DNA from 3 places in the Priestia sp. USM5 genome. Region 2 is predicted to be linked to each of the others. Evidence: riboswitches for the same ligand, from Rfam matches in the RefSeq annotation. Region 2 holds a riboswitch; each other region holds the start of a gene.

Region 1 (6,990 bases), 130 kb from region 2:
AATTTCAGAAGACAATGTAGAAGGAATCGGCTTTGCTCTTCCAAGTGATGAAGTGCAGCCAACAATTGAACAGCTGATGAAAAACGGAAAAATAACGCGTCCATATATGGGGGTAGGTCTTCAAGATGTAGGTCAGCTTTCAGCTGCAACAAAACAAGATCAGCTAGGCCTAACAAGCGATACGTCTGAAGGAGTTGTCGTAACGACGGTTGAACCATTCTCTTCTGCTTCTGATGCTGGTTTACAATCAAAAGACGTGATTGTTGCCATCGATGGAAATGAAGTCAAAACATCCAGTGATTTACGTCAATATCTATACACAAAACGCAAAGTAGGAGACACGGTAAAATTAGACGTGTACCGAAATGGAAAAAAACAAACTATTTCTCTGAAGCTTTCAGAGCAGCAGGATAACAATGGATGAGTTCAGCACCGTTAAAGCTGCTGCTAGCAGTATTAACAGCGTTAGGATTTTTAACAGGCTGCGGAGGGAAGCATTCAAACACGATGTTTCCTTCTGTAGAAATTAGTCAGCTATCTTCTGCCAAAGAAGTGGCAGCGTATGAAGGAGGAAAGGTGACAGGAGCAGAATTCAATCGTTTTTTAGCCGTTGAAGGGTTCTTAAATCCCGATGCTCCGCTAAATGATACAAGCTACCGCAAAGAGTTGTTGCGGCAGCTTGTCATGCAAAAAATCTTAATTTCGCATCTAAAGACAAGTGACAGGGTACAGAAAAAAGTCGAGGATATGTGGAAACAAATCAAACGTTCATATGACGAAGATACAAGAAAACAAGGCTATGAAGTCTTGCACATTCGTTCTAGCGATGTAACTAAACAGCTAATAAATCAGTTTAAATTAGAAGAATATTTCCGTAAACAAATTACGTCTGATGAACTAGACGCTTACTATACACGTATTGAGAATGATGTAACGCGCGTATCTTTTTCGCAGCTAACTTTTACAACTTTACATGATGCCGAGACCGTTGCGGCTGAGCTGCAAAAAGGAACATCGCTTCAAGACGTTCAAAAAAAATATGCTGATGTCCAGACCATCAGCAAAATAGAGAATGATGATAATCTAAAGCTTTCGAATCTATCTCCCTCTTTTATAGATGTTTTAAAAAAACAGCACATCGGAGAGTGTAGTAAGCCCATTAAAATGGGTAAAGTCTATTATATTCTTATTTTAAAACAAAAAGATAAAAAAACGGAATCAGAAGTCAAAGAAGAAATGATGAAAGAACTTGTTTTGAATCATATCAACCGGTATATCCAGGATCAACTGCCAAGGTTTCACGTGACTTTCAACCTTAGGTAGTTCCCTTTTATATAGATTGATTGTTTTCAAAAAACAAGCAGGTAAAAGAGCTTTCTATTAATAGAGAGCTCTTTTACATTTTTAAGTAGACAGAAATGTCGGTACCTGATAGAATGAAGTTGTAAAACTTTCATTATTCGGAAAATTTATACCCTCCAGCTTTGGAGGGTTATTTTTTATGCTTTTGGACGAATAAAAGAGGCTAGGACAGAAGTAGTTTAGTGGAAAGAAGATCCGAACGATGAATCGTTCGGATCTTTTTGTTAGTACGGTGAACGTATGTTTCAATCACTTTTCATCTTTTAAATGACTCAATAATGCAGAAGACATCTCCACGTGAGAAAGGGCGATGTGTGAAATCGTTTTGGCATAAGGTGTAATTTCGTTAATAAATTGCTCGAGTACGTGCAGGTGAGGAAGCTGAAGCTTTGTAATGAAGCAAGCCTGTCCGGCGATGCGTTCACAGAATAAAGCATAGGGATACTGAGAAATAAATCTTTTAAAACGCTCGTGCTCTCCGTTTTTCATGGTTACTTCAATAAAACACGAGACGGGCAACTGCAGCTTTTCATAATCAATATCGATTGTATATCTTTTTATAATACCAAAGCTCTCTAGCTGTCTTACTCGCTCTGCCACTGAAGGAGGAGACAGGTTAATTTGTTTTCCTAGCTCTCTTAAGGAAAGACGGCTGTTTTGCTGCAGTGCCTGCAAAATCGATAAATCAATTTCATCAATTTTCAATTGAAAACCTTCTTTCATATTAATGTTTCATTTGATTAGTAACAGCATATAATATGTTTTATTTGTTATCTGAAATCTCCATTTTTCTTACTATAATAATTAAAAAGGAGTGAGTAAAAAATGGCAAGAGTTTTGTTAACAAACGAAGAGGGAACAAATTTTGAAAAAGCACTGAATTTAATTCCAGATGTAAAAAGGTTGTATGATGAGCTATACGACAAGCTTTGGAACAGTGATATAGTAAAAAGAGAGACTAAGGAAAAAATCAGGCTTTATCTAGCAGGTGTTAACGGCTGTGAGACGTGTATGAGCATGTCATATGTAGGCGATAAGACGCTTAATCAAAAAGTGTTAAGAGAAAAAGAGCTGGAAGAAAAAGATCGACTGCTGTTTCGATTTATAGATGTATACCGAGTGCGTCCAAGGGATTTGACGGATGCTGATATGGATCAATTAAAGAAATTTTACAGTGATACGCAGCTATTAGAGCTTTTGGCCGTTATTAATTTGTTTGATCAATTTCACAAACTGATTGTCAGTTTAGATTTATATGATTTTTGCAGTTTGCAGCGCAAGTGATGTCTTCCCTAAAAATATCTTGACAGACAAAATCCACAGGAGTAAGATAGCTTTCGTGAAGTGAAACGTATCATGAATCGAATCGATTATTCTAAAAAATAGATCATAGACATTTGAATAAAAATCGCTTAATCCATTACGGAGCGGAGGACCCATTATTTACGCACATATTGTGCTCCGGGGTGAATCCTTAAAAAGGTAGGGTTACTCTTAAAACCCGAACCCGACAGCTAACTTCGCAAGCGTTTTGAGGGGGAAGAGTGTGAAAAAACACAGGAGCCTTCCTGTGTTTTTTTGCGCTTTTTTTAAGAAAAACATGTAATTTTTTAGAAAAAGTATAAGCTAAGAGAACACACAGCAGTTGAAGAAAGGAATAAATACATTATGAAAAAACAGTTTGCTGTATTGGGATTAGGTCGTTTTGGAGGCAGTTTGGTTGAAGAGTTTGCTAATTTGGATGTGGATGTGCTCGCTATTGACCGCAATCAGGAGGTAGTAAAGAAATATAGCAACTCAGCTACATATGTCGTGCAAGCGAACGCAATTGATGAAGCTAGCTTAAAAGGGCTAGGCATTCGTAACGTTGATCATGCTCTTATTTCGTTTGGAGACGATATTGAAGCAAGCGTGCTTGCAACGATGCTTTTAAAAGATATGGGCGTTAAGCAAGTATGGGTAAAAGCGGTGAATATGTATCATCAAAAAGTGCTGGAGAAAATAGGAGCGGACAAAGTCATTCATCCTGAGCGCGATATTGCGAAGCGGATTGCTCATCACGTGGTGTCAGAAAAGATCATTGATTACATTGAACTGTCAAAGGATTATAGTATTGTCGAAATTGTCGCTTCTAAAAAGCTTCATAATAAAACGCTGTTTGATTTGAACATTCGTGCCAAGTACGGCTGCAATATTATCGGCTTTCAGCGAAAAGACGGGGAAATGGTGATTTCGCCTACCGCGCATGAAATAATTGAACAAGGAGATATGCTGATTGTTATCGGACATAATCGCGATTTAAACCGTTTTGAAGAAGAAGGAGTTTAACTTATGAAAAAAAAAATTGTTAGGCTTACGCCGCCGCAGCTGCTTGTCTCCATTTTTGGCGGAGGAATTATTATTGGTGCTCTTTTATTAATGATGCCTTTTTCTACTACTGAGCCAATCCGGTGGGTAGACGCCCTTTTTACATCTACTTCCGCTATGACAGTGACCGGCTTAGCCGTCGTAGATACAGGTACGCGTTTTACCGTCATCGGTCAAACGATTATTATGCTGTTAATTCAAATAGGCGGTCTTGGCATTATGTCATTTGCCGTGCTAATTTTTATGATGCTAGGTAAAAAAATTGGATTTAAAGAGCGTATGCTCGTTCAGCAGGCATTAAATCAAACGAGCGTCGGCGGAGTTGTCCTGCTAGTTAAAAGGCTGTTTATCTTTTCATTTTTAATTGAGTTTGTTGCACTTATCTTTTTAGCGATACGCTGGGTTCCGGAATTCGGATGGTCTAAGGGGCTATTCTTTAGCTTGTTTCATTCAATTTCAGCTTTTAATAACGCAGGGTTCGGACTATTATCTGACAGCTTAGTTCAGTATGTAGGAGATCCCGTTATTAACATAACGATTTCCTTTTTGTTTATTATTGGTGGGTTAGGATTTACCGTTCTTGCTGATATGTGGGTAAAAAAATCGTATAAAAAACTAACGCTGCATTCAAAAATTATGATTATCAGCACGTTTGCCATTAACGTGATTGCCATGCTTTTTATTTTTTTCTTAGAGTACGGCAATTCACATACACTTGGAAGTTTGTCATTAGGAGACAAAGTGTGGGCGTCTTATTTTCAAGCGGTAACAACACGCACAGCAGGTTTTAATAGTATCGATATAGGAAGTCTACATGATTCCACCATATTTTTAATGGTTATGTTAATGTTCATAGGTGCAGGGAGTGCGTCAACAGGAGGAGGTATTAAACTAACAACGTTTGTGGTGATTGTCTTTTCTGTATGGGCATTTTTACGAAGCAGGGAAGATATTGTGCTGTTAAAGAGACGGCTTCTTCCTCTTCATGTGTTTAAGGCACTAGCCATTACGATGATTTCGATTATGTTTGTGTTTGGGGCCATTTTTCTATTAAATATCTCAGAAAACCTGCCGTTTATAAAAATTATGTTTGAAGTGGTTTCTGCGTTTGGAACAGTGGGGTTATCGATGGGAGCAACTCCTGAGCTTTCATACTTTGGACGCGTGATTATTATCTTTATCATGTTTTTAGGAAAAGTGGGGCCATTAACCCTTGCGTTTTCATTATCTAAGCAAAAGCGTGAAGCCGTTCGCTATCCAAACGAAGATATAATGCTAGGATAGAAAAATCGCCTTCGATGAGGCGATTTTTTTATATTATTTATACGTTCAAGACATATAAGAGGTTACGCACAAAACAGTTGCGATGAATAAAAAGAAGGCAAAAACAAGAACAATGGGCAATTTGGAATGTCGGCGCATTAAAGCCCCTCCTTTTTTATAGTAAAAAAATCTCTTACTATATATAACGAAAGAAACAAAAATATGATTCACTTTTTTTGGCGAAATTTGAAGGTTTTTCTCATTGGAAAAATCCGCACCCCTGTCCTAAACATTTTGCCAAGCTGTTGCATACACTAAAAGCAGATAACAGGAAGTGAGGGATGGTACGTGGGAAAACAAAATTTTGCGTTAATCGTTGTGTTATTTGTTTTACTTGTTATTGTAGGTGCGTCTGGCTTTCGCTTTTAAACGTTAACTTTATTTGCGCATAGTCCCCTTCAAAAAAGGCATACTAGGCGGAAGTAAAAACCAAAAATTTCTTCAATATTGCCGAACAATGAGTTCCTCTACTCATTCATCTAATCGGTATGTAGCCATGCGAAAGCATGGTTTTTTTGAAATAGGAGAGGATGAATGATGTTCATCCTCTCTAGAAATTAGTAGTAGCAAGAACACCCTACGATTACTAATAGGATAAATAAAACAACGATAAATGAAAAACCAAAACCGCCTTTTGCGCCCATATGTGTAACCTCCTTTAATAAAAGTCTCTATATCCTATGTACTAATTGGGTTAAGTGATTGAGAAATTTGCCTATTTTTTAATGGTAACGTTTTTTGTGAAGAATGAAGAACACTTACTTTTTTCATTTGCGCAGAAATCCTTTATGATAAAGAGGAAAAGGAGGGCAAACAGGTGGGAATACATGCACAATACGTCATGAATCAGCTAGAAGAGGGAAAGTGGAAAGAGATCAAGCGCGAAATTCAACAAGAAATGAAGAAAAAACCTCAAGCATCTGATTTGTACTGTTACTTAGCCGTTTGTTTAGCAAAGCAAATCGAAGAATCAATTATCTTTGAAAAAATGGTATTGAACTTAGAAATGGACCGGGCTCTTCATCAGGCATTAACATTAAATCCATCTTCAAGCTTGGCGCACTTCGTTCGAGGAATAAAATATCGGGAAACTCCGCTTATGTTTGGAGGGAATTACGAAAAATCGCTGTTTTATTTGCAGAAGGCGCAAGATCTTGGTTTTGAAGGGATTATGCTGCCGCTCGAACTCGCCAAAACCTATATTCAATTAAAAGAAATGGAAAAAGCGAAAGAACAAATCGCCTATGCTCGGGAAATCAATCCTACGCACGCGGACATTAAAAAAGTCGAAAACATGCTCCAAACAGGACGATGAATCTAAAGTCCTGTTTTATTTTTGATTTTCAGAAAACGTATGCTGATTTTCATAAAGGATTGCTGTTTATATAACAATAAGAATATTTATAAAAAATTTAAGAAGTGCATGTAAGTCGAACGACTTCTTAACTGCTAGATTTTCTACATTATTAGAGCGTTCAGTCTACATAGTTCCAAAAATAGTAAGAAACTATCAGCCTATGGATAAATTGTTAGAAAATATAGATAATTGTAAATGAATAGAGAGAAAAGTTAAACATGCGATTAACTAAAAAAGCAAAGGTATGATTTACTTTGCTTTTTATTTATACGCATATGTAAAAAATATCATAATAAACCAATTTATTCTTCGTGAAATCCATCGTCTCAGGCGATGTGAAATAATGTATTTGAAGGAGGAGACCCAGATGAAGGTTATGAAGATGTTGGCTATTGCGTTATTTAGTTTATGTTTAGTTGTCACACCAGCTGCTGCTGAAGTTCCGGGTGTCGACCATTCAATGAAACGGGGTGCTACACAAGGAATTGTAGCGGCATCTCACCCGCTGGCTGCTGAAGCGGGGAGGAAAGTGTTAGCTGAAGGCGGAAACGCTGTAGATGCGGCAGCGGCCATTCAACTAT
Region 2 (6,990 bases):
TCCAACTCCCCCCGCTCGAATCCGTTCAGCAAGCGTTCCTTGAGGAGAAAACTCAACTTTCAGCTTTTCTTCTGTCATCAGCGTTCCAGCCACGGGATTCGATCCAATGTGAGAAGCGATCAGTTTTTGAATTCTTCCTTGACTTACTAATTTTCCCGCACCAATATGAGGAAAGCCTGAATCATTACATATCAGTGTGAAATTTGATTTTTCGCTTTCAATAAGGCCGTCAATGAGAGAAGGCGGACTGCCTACGCCTCCAAACCCTCCTATCATCAGCGTAGCAGCATGATCCACGTATTCAATTGCTTGTTCCACAGTTGTAATCTTTTGAAATGAGTTTTCGACCTTTGTCACTTATTTCACCTCATTTCCCTGTTTTTCATTTTGTACTTCATACAATGTTTTCGAAAGCAACACGACCGCTTCATCAAGTTGGCGATGAGTAATCGTAAATGGCGGCGCAATAATAATACCGTCTCCTTCTACTCCATCTGTTCCTGCTTGTGAAGGATAAAGGAGAAGACCATTTTTATGGGCTTTACTTATTACGCGCGCCGTCATATTTTCGGAGGATGAAAAAGGCTCCTTCGTTTGTGGATTTTGTACAAGCTCAAGACCAACTAGTAAGCCTTTGCCACGAATATCACCAATGATAGGGTAAAGAAGTTGAAGCTCCTTCAATTTTTTTACTAAATAGGCTCCTTTCAGCGCTACTTGTTGAACAAGATCGTTCTTTTCAATATAGGCTAAGACAGCTAGCCCTACAGCCGCTGACAGCGGATTAGCGCTTAGCGTATGGCCGCTCATAATTAATTTGGATCCGTTCATGATAGGTTCAATCGTTTTGCTGCTAGCTAACGTAACGGCTATCGGTGTATATCCTGCTCCCACTCCTTTTCCAAGCGTCATGATGTCTGGTTTAGCTCCCCAGTGCTCATATGCAAACATCACGCCTGTACGCCCAACTCCAGTCATGACTTCATCGGCTATCCATAACACATCATATTTATCACAAATTTCTCTTATCACTTCATAATAACCGGGTGGAGGTGTAAGAGCTGCTCCGGCAGCTCCTACAATGGGCTCTGTAATAAAAGCAGCAATATGTTCAGGGCCGGTTCGTTTGATAACTGTTTCCAATTCGTGTGCACAAGCAAGATTACAGGATGGATAGGTTTGATGAAACGGACATCGATAGCAATAAGGAGGTGAAACCGAAGGATAATCTTCAAGCAAAGACGAGAAACGTTTTCGTCTTCCAACGTGCCCTGACATAGACAGCGCTCCTATTGTAATACCGTGATAGCTCATCCAGCGTGACAAAACCTTTGTTTTGGTTGGCTTTCCTTGCTCTTGAAAATGCTGAATGGCTGTTTTCATAGCCGTTTCAGTCGCTTCTGTCCCGCTGTTAACAAAAAAGCTCCACTGGAAATGATTGCTGCTTAATTCACATAGTTTCTTAGCTAAGGCTTCCGTCGGATCGCTTGTAAACTGCGACCGATATACAAACGCAACTTTCTGTGCCTGATCCGTCATCGCATCAATAATTTCTTTTACGCCGTGTCCGATACTTGCTGTAACTGCCCCTGACGAAGCATCTATGTACTTTTTTCCATCTTGGTCGTACAAATAAATTCCTTTTCCATATGAAATAACTGGGTAGTCGTCGTCGAGCAGCGGCTTTATCACATGGGTCTTATTCATTTCCGCACTCTCCTTTCAAACACATACTCTTATTAAACTGTATGCTGAAAAGAAGAGTTTCTTGCCAATAAAAAAAGCCCTAGCATATAGCTAGAGCTTTTACATTTATTAAGCCGATTGCGTTACAGATTTATCGATACGCTTTGCTTCTGACTCAGCCACAATAACGGCACACGCAGCGTCTCCCGTAATATTTACAGATGTACGAAGCATATCAAGCAAGCGATCAATCCCGATAATCAATCCGATACCTGCTACAGGCAGGCCAACCGAACTCAATACCATCGCTAGCATAATGAGACCAACTCCCGGCACGCCTGCTGTACCAATACTAGCAAGCACCGCTGTTAATACAACCGTCACAAGAGCACCCAGCGACAGGTCAACGCCGTATACTTGCGCAATAAAAATAGTCGCGACACCTTGCATAATTGCTGTTCCATCCATGTTAATGGTAGCACCTAACGGCTGAACAAAACTGCTGATGGACTCCGGGACACGAAGATTTTTTTGAGCCACATTCATTGAAATCGGAAGCGTTGCACTACTGCTTGATGTACTGAATCCAACTGTCATCGCAGGAGCAAAACCTTTAAAAAATTCAATAGGGTTACGTCTGGCCATAAGAGCGACTGACCCCCCATATGTTACAATCGAATGGATGAACAGTGCGAGCACGACTACAATCATGTAAAGCCCCATCGCTTTAATTGCCTGCCAGCCTTGACTTCCAACCGCTGTTGCAAGAAGCCCAAATGTTCCGTAAGGAGCAAACTTCATCACTAGATTTACAAGGTACATCATCAATTCATTGCCTTGCTCGAGTAAATTATAAAGCCCTTTGGTTTTACTTCCAAGCATCGTAATACCAAAACCGATAAAGATAGAGAAAACGATAAGTTGAAGCATATTCCCTTCAGCCATCGCTTGGATTGGATTGACTGGAATCATATTTAAGAATGTCTCTCCAACCGGTGGTGCTTTTTCAGCTTTAAAAGAAGCGTTTTGTGTATCAAAAGATCCAAATGTTCCTGGTTTAATAACAAACGCTAATAATAAACCAATTACAATAGCAACGGTTGTTGTCACTAGGAAGTACGAAACTGTTTTTGCCCCGATTCTTCCCAGTTTTTTAGGATCTCCTAAACCTGCTACGCCTAACGTGATAGAGAAAAACACAATTGGTACAACAAGCATTTTAATTAAGCTTAAGAAAATTTGCCCAAGCGGCGTAAACAAGTACTTGTCCAGCGGAGCAAAAGCACTTGGAGCAAAAGCATTAATCAACACTCCTACAACAGCACCAGCAATTAGCGCGATAATGATCTTTGTCGATAGCTTCATAGATTTACCTCCCATAAATAAATTATATTAGAATGATTCTAACTACTATACTTATTTTACCATGCATTGAGGGTGATAACACTCAAAATATACAATATATTAAAAATTTTCAGATTAATAGTTTAGGAATATTTTTAGCTATACAAAAAACCATGAGAATATCATGGTTTCATAGACCTGTTATTCCCTCACTGAATGCTTACGGAGTTAGCTGTCGGATTCGGGTACGTGAGTTACCCTACTTGATTCATTCAAGATTCACCCCAAGTACATTACGCACAAATATGGGTCCTCCGTTCTCTTATAAAACAAAAGAGTTTAAGCAAATAATTTTCTTTAATATTTTTGCATGATAATAATTGTTACTTTAATTAAAATTCATTTTATGTATTCCTGTCAAGTTTTTATTCAAAAACAATGCATGATTTTATCGTAAAAAGTTGAGAATTGTTATATTTTAAAATATTTACACCATATTTCAATGAACCAAAAACACCTATTTAACAAGACTTACAATCTAATGGATAAAAAATTAATTCAAAAAATAGTTTATAAAGTGAACTTTCTTCTCATTAATATCATTCATAAATATGTATAATTATTCTAATATCCATGTACTTTACTGCTTCCATAAATATTTTACTTATCAAAAAAATAACTCTTTCCAACTGTTGATTTTATCCTTGTACTGCTTGATATACACTCCCTAAAATTTCACTGACTTTATTGATGCGAAGAAATCGACATTATCAATTCCCCTTATTCTACTTAATTCTGCTCAAGATAGAAGTATAGATTTCCTACTATCTTTTAAAAAAGGAGCGGGTAATTATCATATAAAACTATCGGAGTTGGAGCGGTACAAGTTCTTTACTTTTTACTTATTCCCTCTCGTTATTTAACCCATAAAAAAAAGAGGCCGTGACGGCCTCTTTTTTTATACAGTAACAGGTTCAGAACTTGCTTTACGATTCTTTAATTTTTCAACAATGTCACGCGCTACCCACACACCACACGCACTTGCCTGCGCGAGTCCTCGCGTAATACCAGCTCCGTCTCCTCCCACGTATAAACCGGAAATTTCAGTTTCAAACTTATCGTTTAACTTCGGACGGGCGGAGTAAAATTTCGCTTCCACACCGTAAAACAGCGTATGTTCAGATGCTAACCCAGGCGTTACATGATCCAGTGCTTCTGTCATTTCAATTAAGCTTTTCATTGTATTGTATGGAAGCACTAAACCCAAATCACCAGGGACAGCTTCTTTTAACGTTGGTTCTAAAAAGCCTTCTTTAATTCGATTCGCTGTTGAACGGCGCCCCTTTAAAATATCTCCATACTTTTGAACAACTAAGCCTCCGTTTGACAGCATATTAGCTAATCTTGATACTTCGTGCGCATATTCGTTCGGCTGATCAAATGGATCCGAAAATTTATGAGAAACAAGCAGCGCAAAGTTCGTATTTTGACTTCCAAGCTTCGGATCTTTGTATGCGTGTCCATTTGCTAACATAATCCCTGAATGATTCTCTACTACCACATGCCCTGAAGGATTGCTGCAGAACGTTCTGACTCTTGTACCTACAGACGTATTATAAATAAATTTCCCTTCGTACAAGTGCTTGTTGATTTCTTCCATAACAACGTTAGATGTTTCTACTCGAACACCGATGTCTACTTGATTGTTAATCATTTTCAAACGGCGTTTTTTTAATAAGTCGCTCATCCACTTCGAGCCGTCTCGACCTGGTGAAACCACGACTTTATCAGCCGTAATTCTGTCACCATTCTTCAATTCAATACCGCGCACGATATGCTGACCATCTTCTTTTTCTGTTATTAAATCGGCTACTTCCGTTTTATACTGCATATCAATTTTTTCTTTTAAGTATTCATAAATGCTTTTTAAAATTTCTAAATTTTGCTCTGTTCCTAAATGACGCACTTGGGCACGCAATAGCTTTAATCCTGCTGCGTATCCGCGTTTTTCAATTTCACGAACTTTATCAGTTAACGGATCCGTAATCGTATCGGTTGCTCCGTGTTTTAAATTAATTTCATCCACGTATTTAATTAAATCTACCACCTGTGATTCAGACAGATAATCCGTCATCCAGCCTCCAAATTCACTGGTGATATTAAACTTCCCATCTGAATATGCGCCGGCTCCACCGAAACCATTTGTGATAGAACAAGCAGGCAAACAGCCAGCAAACTCTTTTCTGCCAACTGCAGGCGGACATTTTTCAATTTTTTTCTGAAGAATCGGACAATTACGTCGATAGATATCGTGTCCTTTATCGATTAATAAAATAGTTGCTTCCGGTAATTTTAACGTTAGCTCATAGCAAGTAAAAATTCCAGCGGGTCCTGCCCCTACCACAATAACATCATAATTTGAGTTCATTGTACATTCTCCCATCATCTTTTTTCTTTGGGTAAAAGATAAAAGTTATTGACCGAATTTTCTTTTTTTATTATCATTCGGTTATTTTCTAGTCATTTGATAATATATCAAAAACAAACCCTTTAGTCAACAATATACACGAACATTAAAATAAAAAAATAAAAAAACATTCGTTTTTATTTCAACCAAATAAAAACCAGCGAACGAATAGCAAGCGCTACGAAATGTTCACTGGTTCTTTAATATACGGAAGAGCAATTTCTACTTTTGTTCCTACTCCTACTTTACTCGCAAATGAAATATGCCCTTGATGCTGTTCGATTATTCGGTAGCTAATCATTAATCCTAGCCCAGTTCCTGTTTGTTTGGTGGAATAAAATGGTTCACCTAGCCGAGCTAAAGATTGCTCATCAATTCCACATCCTTCATCCTCGATAATGACCATGCCGTATTCATTTCTTTTCTCAACGGTAACTTTAACTGTACCTTTGCTCATTGACTCAAGCGCATTTTGAATTAAATTAATAAAAACTTGTTTAAGCGCATTTTCTTCACAAAAGATTGTAATCTCATCACTAATCTCATTAATAATACGACAATTTTTATAATTGGCGTGTGTATCTAATAGTAATGTCACGTGACGTATGATTTGATTGAGACTTTTCGGATGGTATGAATTTTCAATTTTAGGCTTGGCCAGCGTTAAAAATTCTTGAATAATGGATTCGACGCGATTCAATTCTTCAAGCATAATATCATTGTATTCTTCATTATACTGTTTCGATGCTTTTAGCAGCTGAATAAACCCTTTAATCGCCGTCATTGGATTACGGATTTCATGTGCTACTCCTGCCGCTAGCTTGCTCACCATTGTAAGCTTTTCAGATTTGCTTGCCATTTCATCATATTTTTTTCGATCCGTTACGTCGCGAATAATATACTGAATGGCATCCTGTCCTTCAAACTTAATTTTGGTTGCCGAAGATTCAATAATGACGACCCCTTTTTTAGTCAATAGTTTCACATCAACACGTGGCCTCACGGACATTCCATTCATCAGCTGAACCATTCGTTCTTTTACAATTTCTAAATGTTCGGGATGAATAAAGTGAAGCCAAGGACGCCCGATATACTCTTCTTTTTTCTCGCCGCCAAGAAGTTTAACACCAGCGGGATTCAAATATTGGATTCTGCCTTCTCTCGTTACAATAAATGCATCTTGACTTTGCTGGACAAACTGCTTATATTGCTTCATTTTCCGAATGACTTCCTCTTGCTTTTCAATACTTGAGGAAAACTCTTTCCACTGAACAACTAAGAGCGGAATATCTTCTTCCGTGCGCTGAATATGGATATGCATCGGAAACTGCTGATCTACTTTTTTCTTAAGTAAAACAACTTCTTCCTCTTGCTTTCTTAACGGTTCCACTTCATGCTTTTCAATAAAAAAGCGATTTGGCTCTTCAAATACATTACAGGAAAGAAGCCGTTCCTCCGTCGTTTTAAAAAGGTGGCAGCAAGCTTCATTTAAA
Region 3 (6,990 bases), 790 kb from region 2:
TTTTTAGTTGCGATGCCGGAACTTGTATCATTTGCCCGTTTTGAAGCTGATTAGCTGTAATATCGCCTTTCGATTTCTTTAATGAGTTTGCCTGTGCTTTTCCTCGTCCTTCTGCTAATGCTTCTGCAAAATTAGCAAAAACAATGGTGAAAAATAACACGAGAGATACGGCAACATTAAATCCTGTGCTTACTGTACTTTCTCCGAAAAGGTCCGGAACAACGGCTAAAAAAAGCGTAATTATAAACCCGATTTCTACTACGAACATGATAGGGTTTTTTATCATCGTTCTTGGGCTGAGCTTGATAAACGCCTGCTTTACTGATTGAATAAAAATCGATGAAGCTTGTTTATCTACAGAACCTTGAATATGACTGTTGCGATCCAATTCAATATTATTTGCAAAATTCCGTTTATTCATTATGATCCTCCGCTTTCTTGATTACAGTGTTAAATACTCAGCAACCGGCCCAAGCACAAGCACTGGGAAAAACGTAAGTGCTCCTACAATAACGGTAGTTCCAATTAAAATGCCGCTAAATAAAGACGTATCCGTTTTAAATGTTCCAGGTGTTTCGGGAACAAGCTGCTTAGATGCTAGTGAGCTCGATACCGCCAGCATTGTAATTAGTCCGAAGTAGCGTCCAATATACATAACAATTCCCGTAGAAATGTTCCAAAACGGCGTTGCGTCACCGAGTCCTTCAAAACCGGACCCATTGTTTGCTGCTGACGACGTAAATTCGTACAGTGCCTGACTTAAGCCGTGAAAGCCAGGGTTTGATATACCTTCCATTCCTAAATGAGTGGTAAGTGCTACGGCTGTTCCTCCTAAAATTAGCAGCGGCTGCAGAATAAGCGTCACGGCGATTAGCTTCATTTCTTTTCCTTCAATTTTTTTACCTACGTATTCTGGTGTTCTTCCAACCATTAAACCTGATAAAAATACGGCAATGATGACGTACATCATAACATTCATAAATCCTGCTCCGACACCGCCAAATACGGTATTTAACATCATATTTCCAAGCGTTAATAACCCGGTAAGAGGCGTCAGGGTATCGTGCATGGTGTTGACTGCACCTGTTTCACTTGCTGTCGTCACGATGGCGTAAAGCGTCGACATGCCGACACCAAAACGGACTTCTTTCCCTTCCATATAACCGCTCGCTTCATTTAGATGAAAAGCACCAAGTCTTGGATTGCCTCCCCACTCTGTTACAAACGCTGTGCTTAAAATAACGATAAACAGCATACTCATCGCTACAAACAAGATGCGGCCTTGTTTACGCTGTCCAATCATTTTTCCGTACGTAAAAGGAAGGGCTGTTGGCAATAACAGCATAAGGACGATTTGTAATACATTGCTCCACGCATTAGGATTTTCAAATGGATGAGCTGAATTGACACCAAAAAATCCCCCTCCGTTGTTGCCTAGCTCTTTGATTGAAAGAAAAGAAGCAACTGGTCCCCTTGCTATTTGCTGTGTTGCCCCTTCTATTGTATGGGCAGTCACCGTTCCGCTTAACGTTTGAGGGACACCTAAAAACATAAATAAAATGCCTGTTATAAAAGCGATAGGAAGTAAAATACGCGTAATTGATTTTACAAAGTCAACAAAAAAGTTTCCCATTTCCTTCCCTGCTAGCCCGCGAATAAAAGCGATTGCTACTGCAAGTGCCGTTGCTGGTGCTGCAAACATCATAAATACAACGGCTGCCATCTGCGAGAAATAGGACAAACCTGATTCGCCGCTGTAGTGCTGCAAGTTCGTATTTGTCATAAAACTAATGGCCGTGTTAAAAGCGAGTGCCGGATCCATTCCTTTGATGTGGCTTGGGTTAAGCGGCAGTACCCCCTGAAACCGGAAGATAAGGTACACCACAAAAATCATAAACGTATTCGCCAAAACAAGAGCAAATGCATATTGCTTCCACGTCTGATTAAGCCCTTTAATTCCTGCTGCTTTAAACATCACCGTTTCTATCTTTCCTATCAAGCTAGTGTTTTTATCGTTTGAAAACACATTCGCTATATAAATACCTACGGGCTTTGCAATAAGCGCTACAAAAACAAGCAGCAGCGCAACTGATAGTAGAAAAATCCCCACTTTTTATTCCTCCGCTTATTAAAATTGTTCTGGATTTAACAGTACATACACTAAATAAATTAAAACGAGAACTGAAATACCTAACAAAATGAACGACACGTTCACTTCTCCTCTCTTTCATCTACTACATGAGACGACCAGCAAATAATTCCGTACATAGCAGCTGTTAATATGGCAAGTGTTCCAAGCATGATTATATCCACGTTGCTCCCTCCTGACTTTTTCCTAACAAAAATGATAGCTTCTAAGCTTAGTAACTATTGCTTTACATAAACCATCACGTCCAAGAAAGCTAAAGGTGAGACGTGATGCTATTTTTTTCCACTAAAAAACCGCAGAAGAGAGTTCTCTTCCGCGGTTTAATGCACGACAAATAAGCCGTGATTGACACGAATTTTTTACTCCCAAAACGCTTACGGAGTTAGCTGTCGGATTCGGGTTATGGAAGTAACCCTACTCAGTTAAGAGATTCACCCCTAGTACATACGTACAAAATATTGGGTCCCCCGCTCATAATTGATTAAGCGTATATTTGTTATTTAATTTTTAGACTTAATAATAGTTTTTACTGCTGCGTTTAAAACTTTGATTAGCTAACGTAGACAAATAGCGGTTTGCTAGATCAAAAGATTGCTGATCGCACATGGCCCGATATTCAATCATTTGAATCATTTGCTTAGATAAATGCATCCTGACGCTCCTTTCACCTATATTTTGAAAGGAGCGTACTATCCGCTGTTATAGAAAACGACCACGATTACACCATCCTCTCTCTTAACGCTTACGAAGTTAGCTGACGGGTTCGGGTCAAGAAAGTAACCCTACTCAATTAAGAGATTCACCCCTGATAATTGGGTCCTCCGCTCTTTCCTTCTCTTTCAGAAAAGACTCAGCGTTTCACAGTGGAACGTTTCATGAGAGTAATCTTACTCCTGTTAAAATTTACTGTCAACAACATTTTTTGAAATTTTAAAAGCTTTATTTTTCTATGTTTATTCATTATTTTAAAATAATAGATTTTAAAAAAAAACGAACCACTAATCAAATACCTTGATCAATGGTTCGTTTTTCACTTCGGCTAACATACGTCTGTTTCAGTCTCTTTTTTAGCTCATTTTCTCAATTTCATTTACAAGAATTGAAATGGCATCCGTTTTTGTTGCTTCACGCATTGTACGCTTCATCGTACTTGCTTGCTGCTGAAGCTCATTTACTTCACGCAAAAACAGTTCTTTTGTTAACTGTTCTTCTTCTACAACCATACAGTAGCCTTTTTTCTTAAAAGATTGTGCATTTAAAATTTGATCTCCGCGACTCTGTGCTTTTGATAAAGGAATAATCATCATCGGTTTATGAAGAGCTAAAAACTCAAAAATGGCATTGGATCCACCGCGTGTAATCACATAATCAGTTGCCGCTAGAACATCAGGAAGCTGTTCGTTTACGTATTCTAACTGACGGTAGCCTGACTCTTTTTCAAGGCTTGTATCAATATTGCCTTTTCCGCAAAGGTGTACAATTTGGAATTTCTTTTGCAGTTCAGGCAAAGACTCTCGAACGATTTCATTAATACGGCGTGCTCCTAAACTTCCGCCCATAATCGTTAAAATGGGGCGCTTATCATAAAAGCGTAGCCAGCTTTCCCCGTTCGCTGCGCTTCCGCTAAATAGCTCTTTTCGAATAGGTGAACCAACAACCTGCACTTTTTCTTTTGGAAAGTAGTTTGCGGCTTCATCAAAAGAAGTAAAAATTTTAGTGGCAAATTTCTGCGCAATTTTATTTGCCAGTCCCGGTGTTAAATCACTTTCATGAATGAACACGGGAATGTTTAAAGATTTAGCAGCCATTACCACAGGAACTGTGACGAAACCGCCTTTTGAAAAAACAAGAGAAGGCTTTAGTTTTTTCAGCACGCGACGTGCATCGCCAACCCCTTTTGCTACTCGAAATACATCTTTTACATTTTCCATATCTACGTATCGACGCAGCTTCCCGCTTGAAATCGCATGATATGGAACGTTTAATTTTGTAATTAATTCTTTCTCAATACCATTGTGAGAACCGACATAATGGATATCCCATTTTTCACTGTCTAATTCTTTCATGATGGCAATGTTTGGCGTTACGTGCCCCGCTGTTCCGCCTCCGGTAAAAACGATAACTTGCTTACTCATTTTTTCTTCCTCTCTTTGCATCACTTAATCGATCTGTTTTGACATCAATTTTTATCTAATCTTTTTATCATGCGATCTGACATGTAAAACGATGGTTTTATTATAGCATTTTTCTTTTTACATATGTATGATAAGGCGTATAAAAGCATGCTATACTTTTCATAAGGAGTGATGATAATGAACAAATCTGTACCTGCAGTAAAAGGTGACACAGTGGATTCCGAAACGCGCTGTACGCACTATCATACGGATAAAGATATTATCGCAATAAAATTTTATTGCTGTTATACATATTATCCATGCTATCAATGTCATAACGCACATGCGGATCACGACATTAAAAGATGGCCAACATCTATGTTTAATGAAAAAGCTATTCTTTGCGGAGTATGTAAACATGAGCTCTCAATTAATGAATATTTAACCTGTAACTCGACTTGCCCTCACTGTCGTTCTTCTTTTAATCCCGGATGCAGCCTGCATGGACACATTTATTTTGAACAAAAAAGCTGAACAAAACATCGTTCAGCTTTTAAAATAATTGCTCATCTATATTGATAATGGAAGGAAGCAGACCTGGGAACAGTTCCTCAAGTTCTTCTAAACGCAAGGAATAATAGTGCTGCGTACCTTCTATACGTAGTTTGATAATTCCAGCTTCGCGAAGTACTTTAATATGATGTGATAGCGTTGATTTTGATACATTTAATTTTTGATAATACGAACAGGTCTGCTCCTTTCTTGTCGCTAAACACTGTACAATTCGCAGCCGGTTAGGATCACTCAACGCATGTAAAATAGGCGTTAATTTAATTTCAGATTTCGGTGGTTGATAAGGTTTTCTCATGCTTAAAATATAACACAGCTTCTTTTGTGTATCAATGTTCGATAACTTTCGAACTAAATTCCTTGCACTGTTATTTAATCGGTGTTATAGTTTCATTGTTCGATGATATTCGAACTTATCTTCATTTTAATCGTAAATTGAATGAAAGATTAAAAACAAAACAAATAATATAAAGCACCATCATTATTAAAGGAGGAATCATCCATGATTCATTTACAAGCTTCAATGAAAGTTAACCCAGCAAAAAGAGAAGAATTTTTAGAAAACGTACAAGAACTAATTAAGCATTCTTTACAAGAAGAAGGAAACAGCAACTATCAACTATTTGAAGATGCTTTTACACCTAACACATTTATGATGATTGAAGAGTGGAAAAGCGAAGAAGCAATTCAAGCACACAATAAATCAGCTCATTTCCAAAGTTTTGTAGCATTTGCTCAAACTGGCGTACTTGTAGCACCTTTAGATGTAAAAACATTACAAGGCTAAAAATAACTTCTTTGAAAGGATGACGCATCATGAATGAAGCAATTCGTACAATTCAAGATCATCGTTCTATCCGTCAATATACAGACGAAGCAGTAAGCGACGAGCATTTAGATACAATTATTCAATCTGCTCAGTCAGCCGCTTCTTCTATTAACGGACAGCAAGTAACTATTATTAGCGTCCAAGATAAAGAAAAGAAGAAAAAGCTTTCAGAGCTTGCGGGCAACCAAGCGTGGATTGACCAAGCTCCTCTATTTTTAATCTTTTGTGCAGATTTTAATCGTGCTAAGATTGCAGCTGAGCTTAACGATGCGCCTCTTGGCGTAACCGATGGGCTTGAGTCAATTTTGGTGGGGGCAACCGATGCTGGAATTTCTTTAGAAGCAGCAACAGTTGCAGCAGAGTCACTCGGTTTAGGTACAGTACCAATCGGCGGAATTCGCAGAAAGCCACTAGAAGTCATTGAACTCCTAGATTTACCGGAATACGTATTCCCAGTAAGCGGTCTTGTCATTGGACATCCGGCAGATCATTCTGCGAAAAAGCCTCGATTGCCACAAGCTGCTGTGCACCATCGTGAAAGCTATAATCATGACTTAAAGTCATTGATTCAAGACTATGATGCTGAAATGGCAGAGTATATGAAAAAGAGAACAAACGGTGCAGATGACCGCAACTGGTCACAAACTGTATCCGCTATTTACAAAACCATTTATTATCCAGAAGTTCGAGCGATGCTTGAAAAACAAGGATTTAAATTCGAATGATCAAAAGCTGCGATGTTCATCGCAGCTTTTTTTATCTACTTTAACAGCGTCTTGAATAGACTAAAAGTAATACTCGATAAATGAGGTGTTTGGATGGAGTTTATTTTAATTTGTAATTTTCTTTTAGGTGCAACGGCAGCGTTTTTATTGATACCGGCTTTTACAAAAAAGAACACCCTTCACGTGACTTTGCTGTCTCTCCTTTTCCTCCTTTCAATTGTTCCAACCTTTCTTCTCGCTAATCCACATATCGGCGTTTTACCTTGGGCTATTCGAGACGGTCTTCTATTGTTTTCCGCTTTCCTTTTCTTTTATCTAACCTTCACTTTAAGCAGATGGAAAACACTTTTGTTTTTTCTTCTCCTTTTACTGTCAATTGCTCCTCTTGCCTACGTCGTATATGATGACTTCACGCATACGTATATAGATGCCAATATCGGACTTGGCCTAGGCTTTTTATTGACGTGGCTCTTAACAACCTTGTACAATATTTTGGCTATTCTTCGATTTTTCCGTCAGAAATCTCAGTAAACACGTTAAAAGTTAACAAACAAACGAATAGTTGATTTTATTTAGTATACGCTAACAACTGCACAGTCCTTC

What was found. Region 2 has a riboswitch for cyclic di-AMP ahead of ACWATA_RS04405 (dicarboxylate/amino acid:cation symporter). Riboswitches for the same ligand answer to the same signal wherever they lie in the genome.
Region 1: linked by a shared signal. The riboswitch ahead of ACWATA_RS05100 (potassium channel family protein) and the one ahead of ACWATA_RS04405 (dicarboxylate/amino acid:cation symporter) in region 2 are both predicted to bind cyclic di-AMP.
Region 3: linked by a shared signal. The riboswitch ahead of kdpF (K(+)-transporting ATPase subunit F) and the one ahead of ACWATA_RS04405 (dicarboxylate/amino acid:cation symporter) in region 2 are both predicted to bind cyclic di-AMP.

What each region holds. Positions count from the first base shown of each region.
Region 1 covers NZ_JBSGKN010000001.1:989,432-996,421, forward strand. The annotation lists gene ACWATA_RS05080 (S1C family serine protease) at 1-424, shown strand, start outside; gene ACWATA_RS05085 (peptidyl-prolyl cis-trans isomerase) at 421-1,323, shown strand; gene ACWATA_RS05090 (Lrp/AsnC family transcriptional regulator) at 1,612-2,067, opposite strand; gene ACWATA_RS05095 (carboxymuconolactone decarboxylase family protein) at 2,188-2,646, shown strand; cyclic di-AMP (ydaO/yuaA leader) riboswitch at 2,762-2,906, shown strand; gene ACWATA_RS05100 (potassium channel family protein) at 3,031-3,690, shown strand; gene ACWATA_RS05105 (TrkH family potassium uptake protein) at 3,694-5,013, shown strand; gene ACWATA_RS05110 (YjcZ family sporulation protein) at 5,341-5,421, shown strand; gene ACWATA_RS05115 (YjcZ family sporulation protein) at 5,610-5,696, opposite strand; gene ACWATA_RS05120 (tetratricopeptide repeat protein) at 5,870-6,367, shown strand; gene ggt (gamma-glutamyltransferase) at 6,777-6,990, shown strand, end outside.
Region 2 covers NZ_JBSGKN010000001.1:858,457-865,446, reverse strand. The annotation lists gene ACWATA_RS04415 (CoA transferase subunit A) at 1-357, opposite strand, end outside; gene ACWATA_RS04410 (aspartate aminotransferase family protein) at 358-1,707, opposite strand; gene ACWATA_RS04405 (dicarboxylate/amino acid:cation symporter) at 1,816-3,051, opposite strand; cyclic di-AMP (ydaO/yuaA leader) riboswitch at 3,232-3,386, opposite strand; gene ACWATA_RS04400 (NAD(P)/FAD-dependent oxidoreductase) at 3,989-5,458, opposite strand; gene ACWATA_RS04395 (ATP-binding protein) at 5,676-6,990, opposite strand, start outside.
Region 3 covers NZ_JBSGKN010000001.1:1,651,190-1,658,179, reverse strand. The annotation lists gene kdpB (potassium-transporting ATPase subunit KdpB) at 1-421, opposite strand, end outside; gene kdpA (potassium-transporting ATPase subunit KdpA) at 443-2,104, opposite strand; gene kdpF (K(+)-transporting ATPase subunit F) at 2,129-2,209, opposite strand; cyclic di-AMP (ydaO/yuaA leader) riboswitch at 2,507-2,647, opposite strand; gene ACWATA_RS09120 (hypothetical protein) at 2,663-2,800, opposite strand; cyclic di-AMP (ydaO/yuaA leader) riboswitch at 2,873-3,015, opposite strand; gene murG (undecaprenyldiphospho-muramoylpentapeptide beta-N-acetylglucosaminyltransferase) at 3,217-4,284, opposite strand; gene ACWATA_RS09110 (CHY zinc finger protein) at 4,462-4,797, shown strand; gene ACWATA_RS09105 (ArsR/SmtB family transcription factor) at 4,817-5,131, opposite strand; gene ACWATA_RS09100 (putative quinol monooxygenase) at 5,336-5,620, shown strand; gene nfsA (oxygen-insensitive NADPH nitroreductase) at 5,650-6,387, shown strand; gene ACWATA_RS09090 (hypothetical protein) at 6,481-6,918, shown strand.